3 regions of the Cobetia sp. 1AS1 genome follow, and region 1 is predicted to be linked to each of the others. Evidence: predicted binding sites of a transcription regulator. Region 1 holds the regulator's gene; each other region holds the start of a gene.
The links. Region 1 encodes sigma-54, which starts transcription at its own class of promoters, with help from an activator protein. Its sites were predicted from a motif close to TGGCACNNNNNTTGCTNT; they were not measured.

Region 1 (3,278 bases):
CATGGCTGAAGGTCAACGGGTCCCGGTGCCCTGAGAGCGAGCCTGGGACTTTTCCTTGTGTTTGACCAGCTGGCGATCCAGCTTGTCGGCGAGCGCGTCGATGGCAGCGTACATGTTGGGGTCTTCTGCCAGGGCGTGGAGGTCAGCGCCTGCCGCGTGCAAGGTGCAGGCAGCCTGCTGGCGCTCCTTCTCGATCGACAGTGTCACCTGAACATTGGTGATGTTGTCGTAATGCCGTTCGAGGCGAGCGAGCTTCTCGTTGACGTAATCGCGGAGAGGATCGGTAAGTTCCACATGATGCCCGGTGATATTCACTTGCATGGACACGCTCCTTTATCCAGCGGGTTGCCATTCAATTGTAACCCTTTTTGACTACGAGCAAACCCTGATCGGACGCTCTGCAACAGGCTTGACGGCCACCGTCTGGCGATGTTTTCGCACCCTTGCCAGTGGCGTCAGATGTCGTGAGCGTCTGTACCGACAATGCCCAAGCTTTGCGCAAAGATCAACGCTGCGCTGCATCGTGGCTCAGTGCTTGTCTTCAACTCAGTGAGGGGTATCGGAGTGGACTTCAAGGGCACGTCTGATGGGTGGTGCGTGAAAGACGCGCAAGAAGGCGGGTTTTCGTCGCCAATCCCTGCATGTACGTCACCTTTCAGGCGCTCCGATTGCGTGGAGCAAGCGGCGTTCCGGGAGGTTCACCGGGTGTCATCCAGGTGCAATACGCGCAAAAGTGACTTTAAAAACATGCGATTGACGGTGAATGACGCTGCCGTAACGGCGGTTTTTTACCGTCATCCTGCGCGCCGTCATGTGCCATGACGGGCAATTGGCGAGCGGTTGCCGGGATGACAGGGAACGCGACAGGCGTACCGCTGCCCGCGAAGTCAGAGGCTGATGAGCGGAAAATCCAGCGCTTGAGGTTGGCGGCGGCTGCCATTGTGGAGGTGAAAGCAGGGCATGGCAGCCGCAGGTGACGGGTCAGGCCAGACGCTTGCGCTCGCTGGAGGAGGGGATGCCCATCGCTTCGCGATACTTGGCCACGGTACGGCGTGCGACCTCGATGCCATCGCTGGCGAGCAGATCGACCAGCCGCGAGTCGGAGAGAGGCTTGCGGGCCGGCTCTTCCGCGATCAGCTTGCGGATGCGGGCACGAATGGCGGTGCTTGAGTGGGCGTCGCCATTGCCGCTGCCACCGACCTGGCTCGAGAAGAAGAACTTGAGCTCGAAGACGCCGCGCGGGGTGTGGATGTACTTCTGGGTCGTGACCCGCGAGATGGTCGATTCGTGCATCTCGACCACTTCGGCGATGTTGGCCAGAATCAGCGGCTTCATGCCTTCCTCGCCTTGCTCGAGGAAGTCGATCTGGCGTGCCATGATCTCGCGGCCGACCTTGAGCAGGGTGTCATTGCGTGATGACAGGCTCTTCATCAGCCAGCGCGCTTCCTGCAGGTTGTCCTTGAGGAAGGTGTTGTCGGCGGACTTGTCGGCACGCTTGATCAGTGCGGCGTATTCCGGCTGGATGCGCAGCTTGGGCAGCGCTTCCGGGTTGAGCTCGACCTGCCAGCCATGCCGGGTATGGCGCACCAGCAGATCAGGGATCACGTAATCGCTGGCGGGCTCGCCCCAGGCGGATGCCGGACGCGGATCGAGCGCACGTACCAGGCGAATGACGTGGTCCAGCTCGTCATCGTCAAGGCTCAGGCGCCGCTTGAGCAGCTTGCGATCATCGTTGCCCAGTGCCTCGAGGAATTGGCGTACCAGGCGGCGCGCCTGCGCCAGCAGCGGCAGATCATCCGGCAGCAGCGCCAGTTGCAGCAGCAGGCATTCGCGCAGATCACGGGCAAAGACGCCGGTCGGGTCGAACTGCTGCAGACGCAGCAATACCTGCTCGAGCTCGGAGGCCTTGAGGCCGGGCAGGCCCTGGCCACGCAGGCCATCGACCAGCTCATCGAGAGACAGGCTCAGATAGCCGGCACCGTCGACGGCATCGATCAGGCTCTCCGCCATCTGGCGTTCACGGCCATCGAGGTCGGTCATCGCCAGCTGCCAGCGCAGGTGGTCCTGCAGGCTCTCGACGCTGGTATTGCGATCGAAGTCCGGCCCTTCTTCGCTCCCGCTGCCACTGCCGGAGCTGGTCAGGCTACCGGCGTGGTCCTGGTAGAGGTCCGACCAGTCACTGTCGAGGGGGTATTCCTCGGGAATCTCGCTCGAGGAGTCGGCAGTGGAGATCTCGCTCGAATCCTGTGTCTCGACGACATCCAGCGACTCGTAGTCCTCGTCGAGCTCCAACATGGGGTTGGACTCGAGGGCTTGCTGAATCTCCTGACGCAGGTCGAGCGTCGACAGCTGCAGCAGCTGGATCGCTTGCTGGAGCTGCGGCGTCATGGTCAGCGAGGTGCCGAGGCGGAGTTGCAGGGTGGGTTTCATGGAGTCAGTCAATTCACGGCAAAGGAACGTGCTTACTACGCTATACCGTGACTCGGGGCACTGACAAGAGGTTGTCGTGAATATTCAAGCAACTTGCATGCCATGTTTCCACCAAGGTGGTATGGACGTCATGCATGCGTCTGATGTCAGACATGAAAAAGCCGCTACGCGATAAAATCACGCAGCGGCTTTCGAAGCTTTCGCCTCCGGTGGGCTCAGCGCAGCCGCTGACCCTAGAGCGTGAACTCGTGGCCCAGGTAGACGTCGCGCACCTGCTGGTTGGCCAGGATGGAGTCCGCATCACCGTGGGCGATGATCTGGCCATCGCCGACGATATAGGCGGTGTCACAGATATCGAGTGTCTCGCGCACGTTGTGGTCGGTGATCAGCACGCCGATGCCACGATCGCGCAGTTGGCGCACGATGCTCTTGATCTCGCCCACCGAGATGGGGTCGACGCCGGCGAAGGGCTCATCGAGCAGTACGAAGTCCGGCTCGGTGGCAAGCGCCCGGGCGATCTCGACCCGTCGACGCTCGCCGCCGGACAGGCTCATGCCGGCGCTGGCGCGGATGTGCGTGATGCTGAATTCCTCGAGCAACTCTTCAAGGCGTGCCTTGCGGCCATTGCGATCCAGGTCCTTGCGGGTCTCCAGGATCGCCATGATGTTGTCGGCCACCGACAGCTTGCGGAAGATCGACGCCTCCTGCGGCAGATAGCCGATGCCGGCGCGTGCACGCTGATGCATGGCGGCAGCGGAGAGGTCCTGGTCATCGATGGAGACGTTGCCGGCATCGGCGCGCACCAGCCCGACGATCATGTAGAACGAGGTCGTCTTGCCGGCGCCATT
Region 2 (3,278 bases), on a different contig from region 1:
ATGACGATCATCATTGCGGATGATCAACCCCTGGGTACGACGCGCAAGCCGCACCATCACCCACTGACGATAGCCATCGTGGCCGCGAATCAGCGCCGGATGACGCAGCGCCGCCTCCTCCGCGCGCCCCCAGTGAATGGCGCAGACGTCAGCCCGCCCCTGGCTGAGCAGATCAAGCCCCAGACGCGTACCGGTGACGCTCATGCCATAGAAGGCGCTACCGGCATGCTGCTGATTGAGGCGCATGGAGAGCGCGGCCAGCAGCGGGTCATCACTGCCGGTGATCATCAGGCGATCCGCCAGTACACCATGATGGCTGGACTCGAGAATCCATTGCTCCACCAGGCGCCGCGGAAATAACCACTTGCCGGTCACCTTGGTCGCCGGCATGGTGCCGTCACTGGCCAGCTGATAGATCTTCTTCTCGTTGAGATGCAGCAGACGCGCGACTTCCTGCACCGTCAAGAAGGGGTTGTCGTGGGGGACCGGAGCCTGCCGGCCGGTGGCCGCATTCAGAGCCTCGCCTGAGGACTCAGTGACAGGGCCGCCTGAAGGTGCGCCGAGTTCGGAGGAAAAGCCCTGTGAGGGTATGACGCCCAGTGGCGAAGAAAGACGACTCATCACTGCGCCCCCTTGTCATGTCCAGCTGTGCCGTCTGCTGAAGATGGCTTGCCTGACGCGTCATGGCGCGATGACTTGAGAGCGTCACCTGCACGCAGCGGCGGGATGGCATCCAGCACCAGCCGCCCGGCAGGGTCCACCGCCTGGAAGTGGCGCCCCTTGGCGCGCGCGATCAACAACACGCCAAAGCGTTCCGCCAGCTCCACCCCCTTCTGCGTGACACCTGAGCGTGAGACCAGCACCGAGATCCCCGCCTGAGCCACTTTCAGCACCATCTCGGAAGTCAGACGACCGGTGGTGTAGAAGATATTGGCCCCCTGATAATCACTGGCATCATCACTCAGAGGCGCCAACCAGCTCAGCCCCGCCAGCGTATCGACGGCGTTGTGGCGGCCGACATCCTCGATGAACGCCAGCACTTCATCATCCCGACACAGGGCGCAACCGTGCACCGCACCGGCCTTGCGATAGGTCGCGTTGTGCGCCGCCAGCGCCTCCAGCAAGCGATACAACAAGGCTTGGCTGAAGGGGCCTGCGTCCAGCGCAGCCAGTGATTGGCGCTCCAGCAGATTGCCGAATACCGTGCCCTGCCCACAGCCGGTGGTCACGGTGCGCTTGCCGAGGCGCTGCTCGATATCCTCAGGCAGATGACGCGTCACCACCGAGGCGCTCTCGACCTCCCAGTCCACCTGCAGCGCTTCGAGGTCCTCAAGCTCACCCAGCAAGCCCTGATTGCGCAGATAACCCGCCACCAGTGCCTCAGGTTCGGCACCCAGGGTCATCAAGGTGACGATCTCGCGCCGATTGAGATAGATAGTCAGCGAGCGCTCGGCAGCTATGGACTGCTGATGGCGCTCACCGCGCTCATCCATGACTTCGATCTCCAGCGTGGTGGGTAGTGTGGCGCGACTGATCGCTGGCCGTGCAGAGGGCATCATGAACTCGGGTCTCCCTGATCGAGCCGGTTGGAATGGCAATTCTTGCGCTGAATCGCCGTAGAGTACCAGTCCGATGGCAGAGCTGTCCCCGCACTGACTGACGGTGACCCTGATATCGCACGCGCCGGCATGTATCTTGCACAATAGCACCATCGCAGCATTCTTTTCAGACCCGCTTGCGGGTACAGCAGTGAACAAGGAAGCCATGTCTGAATCCATCCCTCCCCGTAGTGACGACACCCGCTGGTTGAGCGTCACCCTGGCACCCACCACGCAGAAGCTGGGGCGCTTCAGCATCGACACCTGGCGGATTGCCGACCTCTCGCCCTCTGCAACGCCAGAGACGGAATCGCACGTAGCAGAGCCTGCCGCCGCTGATGAAGTAGCGCATCGCCGCATCCTGCCGCTGCAGCTTCACCTCACCGAGCGCACCGATTACCGCTACAACCTGCGCTGCGAGCAGCCGCGTCTGTTCGTCCAATGCGATGAGCGCGAAGCCGATGGCATGCAGCCTCGCGTGGTGACGGCCTGTCAGGAGGTAGCATCGCATTGGATGGATGGCGACCAGCTGGTACTGGATGTGCCGATGCCCCCGGCCTTGATGGTGTGGCTGGAAGCCTACCTCGCGCGTCACGGCGAACGACTCGACGAAGGCAAGAAGAAGAAACGCAAGGGCGCCGGGCGCGCCAGTCAGGCAGAGCAGCACGCCGCGACGCCCAACAAGGCGCATCAGCCCGGTGATGGTACGGAAAGCACGTCATGAGCCAGCACGACGATAACGCAAGCAGGGCCAATGAAGGCCTGTTCTCGCGCTGGTCACGCCGCAAGCAAGGCGACAGCAGCCGTGAAGACCAACTGGCACAGCCGGACAGCACCGAGGAAACCAGAGGCGACAGCCTCCCGCCCTCGCAGGTGGGAGTCATCTCTGACAACAGCGCTGACACCCCTGCAGCGCGCGGCTCGCAGCACGAAGCCCTGGGCGGCGATAGCCCATCCTCGGCAGCAGAGCAGGCAGCAGAACAGGCAGCAGAACAGGCAACCGCCGAGAGCGATCAGCAGGCACCGGGCGCTGACAATGCTGAAGTGCCCGTCATCGAGCTGCCAGACCCCGACACCCTGACCCCAGACGCCGACATCAGCGCCTTCATGCAGAGCGGCGTGGACCCGGCGCTACGCCAGCGTGCGCTGCGACGCATCTTCATGGGGGGCGAGCATTCGGTGCGCGATGGGCTGGATGACTACGACCAGGACTTCTCCCAGATGCGCCCGCTCGCCGAAGGTGTCGCCGACACGCTGCGCAGCTGGACCCGCAAGGTCGAAGAAGGCCTGGATAAGCTCGATGAGGCAAGCGAGACACCCCAGGCGGATACGACGCTGGAGACAGACGACCAGATCGCTGAGCAGGCGCCTGACGGTGAGGCGCCAGTGGACGAGTCACACGCGACGCCCAGCGACGAGATAGTCGAGTCGCCTGACCCGCAAGTGATACCAGCAGAAGACTCGCGCGAGCCAGCTCCCACGTCAGATGATGACAGCGGCGTCCGCCACAAGCCATGACCCGGGACTGGCCCCACAAACACCTCCAGCGCCAGAGCTGAGCGCGTCAGGGCTCAGGATACCAGGGCGTCAGGATGACGCGCCGCACAACCAGCATGCGTCATTATGACCCACGAGCAAGCCGGATACGTCTGACCGAGGTCATCCTGATGCCTCATGGGT
Region 3 (3,278 bases), on a different contig from region 1:
AGGCTGCCTTGAGCAGTTCACCCAATGTCTGCATGGCGCGCTCTGACGCCGCATCCCACGGGTGGCCGTAGCTCAAGCGAATGCAATGCTTGAAGCCCTGGGTGGCCGAGAAGATGGGCCCCGGCGCCAGGCTGATGCCGTGGGCCAGCGCCTGCTGAAACAGGGCCAGCGAGTCGATGTGCTCAGGAAGCTCGCACCACAGGAAATAGCCCCCGTGGGGATGGGTCACGCGGGTGTCTGCGGGGAAGTAGCGATCAATGGCTGCCAGCATGGCCGTCTGCTGGGTCTCGAGCGCCAGGCGTAGCTTGCGCAGGTGGCGGTCGTAGCCGCCGTGCTGAAGGTAGTCGGCCAGGGCCACCTGGGCAGGCAGCGATGGCGAGATGGTCGTCATCAGCTTGAGGCGCGATATCTCCCGGGTATGCCGCCCCGCGGATATCCAGCCCACCCGATAGCCCGGCGCCAGGCACTTGGAGAACGACCCGCAGTGCATCACCAGACCCTCGACATCCAGCGCCTTGACGGGTTGCGGGGGCGACACCTCGGCACGTTGATCGAAATACAGTTCCGCGTAGACATCATCCTCCAGCATCGGCAGCTGATGACGGCAGAGCAGCGCGTACAGTTGGGCCTTGCGCGCATCGCTCAGGCTGGCCCCCAGCGGATTCTGCAGATGGCTCATGAACCAGCAGGCCTTGATGGGCAGCGTCTCCAGACGATTCTCGAGCACCTCGAGATCGATCCCGTCGCGCGGGTGTACCGGAATTTCCACCGCGCGCAGCTTGAGCCGCTCAAGCACCTGAAGCTTGGCATAGAAGGCCGGCGCCTCGATGGCGACCAGGTCCCCGGGCTGGGTGACACATTGCAGACCGAGGTTGAGCGCCTCCATGGCGCCATTGGTGATCACCAGCTCCTCCGTCGGCAGCTGCATGCCATTGACCATGTAGCGCTGAGCGATCTGTCGGCACAGGTCAGGATGGCCTGTGGTTATGTCGGAGATCACGGCATGCGATGACAGCTGGCGCAGCCCGCGCGTCATGCTGGTCGCAAGCCGCGCGAGCGGGAAGAGCTCCGGGCTCGGGAAGGCAGAGCCGAAGGGGACGGTGTCGTTGTCACGCAGTGAGCCCAGCACCGAGAACACCAGTTCACTGACGGCGACATCGGAAGGGGCTTGCTGCTGCAGGGCGACATGCGGCTCATCGAGTATCCGTGAGGCATTGTCACGTACGAAATACCCCGAGCGCGGCCGCGCACGGATCAGGCCCTGATTCTCCAGCAGGTAATACGCCTAGAAGACGGTGGAGGGGCTGATGCCATGCGCCTTGCTGGCCTGACGCACCGACGGCACGCGCTCACCCGGTGCGAGAATGCCGGTATGAATCAGGTTGGAGATCTCGGCGGCAAAGCGTTCATAACGCTTCATGGGGGATTTCCTGACGGGGAGAGAGAAAGAGAGAGGGCAAGGATACCGCAGTGTCGATAGACAGTGACGTATTGGCGTCGTAGTGGATGCACCAATGTCATTAGCTTCCATCGCTCTCGCTCGGCCTGATGGGAGGCCCTGTCAGCGGCGAGTGCCACGTCCTGCGCCACGCAAGGGTTCTTCTCACCTGTATGGTGCAAGGTGAGGCGAGGGCTGGTGATGGGCGCATCATCCTGGTGCAGCGCTGCGCTTGAACAGTGTCGCTGTGCTTCGCTCGCTCTCATCATGTCTCCAGCGTCTCTTCATCCTTTCTCGGTCTTTCCACTGTTTTTGCCCAGACTTTCTCCCTGTCTTTCCCTCTGTCTTTCTGCCTGTCTCTCTTCTATCTCACCGCTGTCGCTTTCTTGTCTGGCCGTTGGCCGGCGGCGTCAGTGTGCGGCTGGCACATCGATTGCACTACCTCAGTCGGGATAACAAGTACAACAAGACACGAGGGAATGTCGTGAACAAGAAAATCGCTGCCGCAATGCTATCCGCCTGTGTCGGTTTCTCGCTGGCCAATGTCGCCCAGGCAGAAGAGGGGCCGATCAAGGTCGGCATCCTGCATTCACTGTCCGGCACCATGGCGATCAGTGAATCGACACTGAAAGACACCATGCTGATGCTGATCGAGAAGCAGAACGAGCAGGGCGGGCTGCTGGGACGCAAGCTGGAGCCTGTCGTGGTCGACCCGGCCTCCAACTGGCCGCTGTTCGCCGAGAAGGCGCGTGAGCTGCTGGCGCAGGACAAGGTCGACGTGATCTTCGGCAACTGGACGTCCGTCTCGCGCAAGTCGGTGCTGCCGGTGGTCGAGGAGCTCAACGGCCTGCTGTTCTATCCGGTGCAGTATGAGGGCGAGGAGTCCTCGGAGAACGTCTTCTACACCGGAGCGGCGCCCAATCAGCAGGCGATTCCGGCAGTGGATTACCTGATGAACGACGTGGGCGTGGAGCGCTGGGTGCTGGCGGGCACGGATTATGTCTATCCGCGTACCACCAACAAGATCCTGGCCGCCTACCTCAAGTCGAAGGGCGTGGCGGACGCGGATGTGATGGTCAATTACACCCCCTTCGGCCATTCCAACTGGCAGTCCATCGTCTCGGACATCAAGTCCTTCGGCAGTGCCGGCAAGAAGACGGCCGTGGTGTCCACCATCAATGGCGATGCCAACGTGCCGTTCTATCGTGAGCTGGCCAACCAGGGCATCAATGCCGAGGACATCCCGGTGGTGGCCTTCTCGGTGGGCGAGCAGGAGCTCTCGGGCATCGATACCGCGCCGCTGGTCGGCCACCTGGCCGCCTGGAACTACTTCATGAGCGTGGACAGCGACACCAACTACGACTTCATCGATGAGTGGATCGATTACACCGGCAAGGAAGATGCGGTCACCAACGACCCGATGGAAGCCCACTACATCGGCTTCAACATGTGGATGGAAGCCGCGCGCAAGGCCGGCAGTGTCGAGGTCGATGCGGTCAAGGACGCCATCATCGGTGTCTCGGTGCCCAACCTGACCGGCGGCTACGCCACCATGATGCCCAACCATCACATCACCAAGCCGGTGCTGATCGGCGAGATCCAGGACAACGGCCAGTTCTCCGTCGTCTGGCAGACCCCGTCCACCGTGGCAGGCGATGCCTGGTCTGACTATCTGGAAGGTTCCAAGGACCTGATCAGTGACTGGCGCAAGCCGATGGAATGCGGCAACTACAATGTCGTGACCCATTCCTGTGGGGCTCAACAGAGCGTGGCGGCGCAATGATGCGTAGCACGTTCTGAGAGCGAGGCGGCGTGCAGGTGAGCCTGCATGCCGCCTCGT

Region 2: QD280_RS03905 (DUF3305 domain-containing protein) is a predicted target of sigma-54. The motif match lies at 1,685-1,702, and genes of this name have one in related genera.
Region 3: urtA (urea ABC transporter substrate-binding protein) is a predicted target of sigma-54. The motif match lies at 1,861-1,878, and genes of this name have one in related genera.

The regions. Positions count from the first base shown of each region.
Region 1 covers NZ_JARWKU010000004.1:129,513-132,790, forward strand. The annotation lists gene QD280_RS09190 (PTS sugar transporter subunit IIA) at 1-3, opposite strand, end outside; gene raiA (ribosome-associated translation inhibitor RaiA) at 13-321, opposite strand; gene QD280_RS09200 (RNA polymerase factor sigma-54) at 982-2,430, opposite strand; gene lptB (LPS export ABC transporter ATP-binding protein) at 2,664-3,278, opposite strand, start outside.
Region 2 covers NZ_JARWKU010000002.1:13,705-16,982, reverse strand. The annotation lists gene QD280_RS03915 (helix-turn-helix transcriptional regulator) at 1-621, opposite strand, end outside; gene QD280_RS03910 (formate dehydrogenase accessory sulfurtransferase FdhD) at 621-1,556, opposite strand; gene QD280_RS03905 (DUF3305 domain-containing protein) at 1,765-2,322, shown strand; gene QD280_RS03900 (DUF3306 domain-containing protein) at 2,319-3,116, shown strand.
Region 3 covers NZ_JARWKU010000002.1:498,658-501,935, forward strand. The annotation lists gene QD280_RS05945 (PLP-dependent aminotransferase family protein) at 1-1,129, opposite strand, end outside; gene QD280_RS05950 (GntR family transcriptional regulator) at 1,286-1,420, opposite strand; gene urtA (urea ABC transporter substrate-binding protein) at 1,947-3,221, shown strand.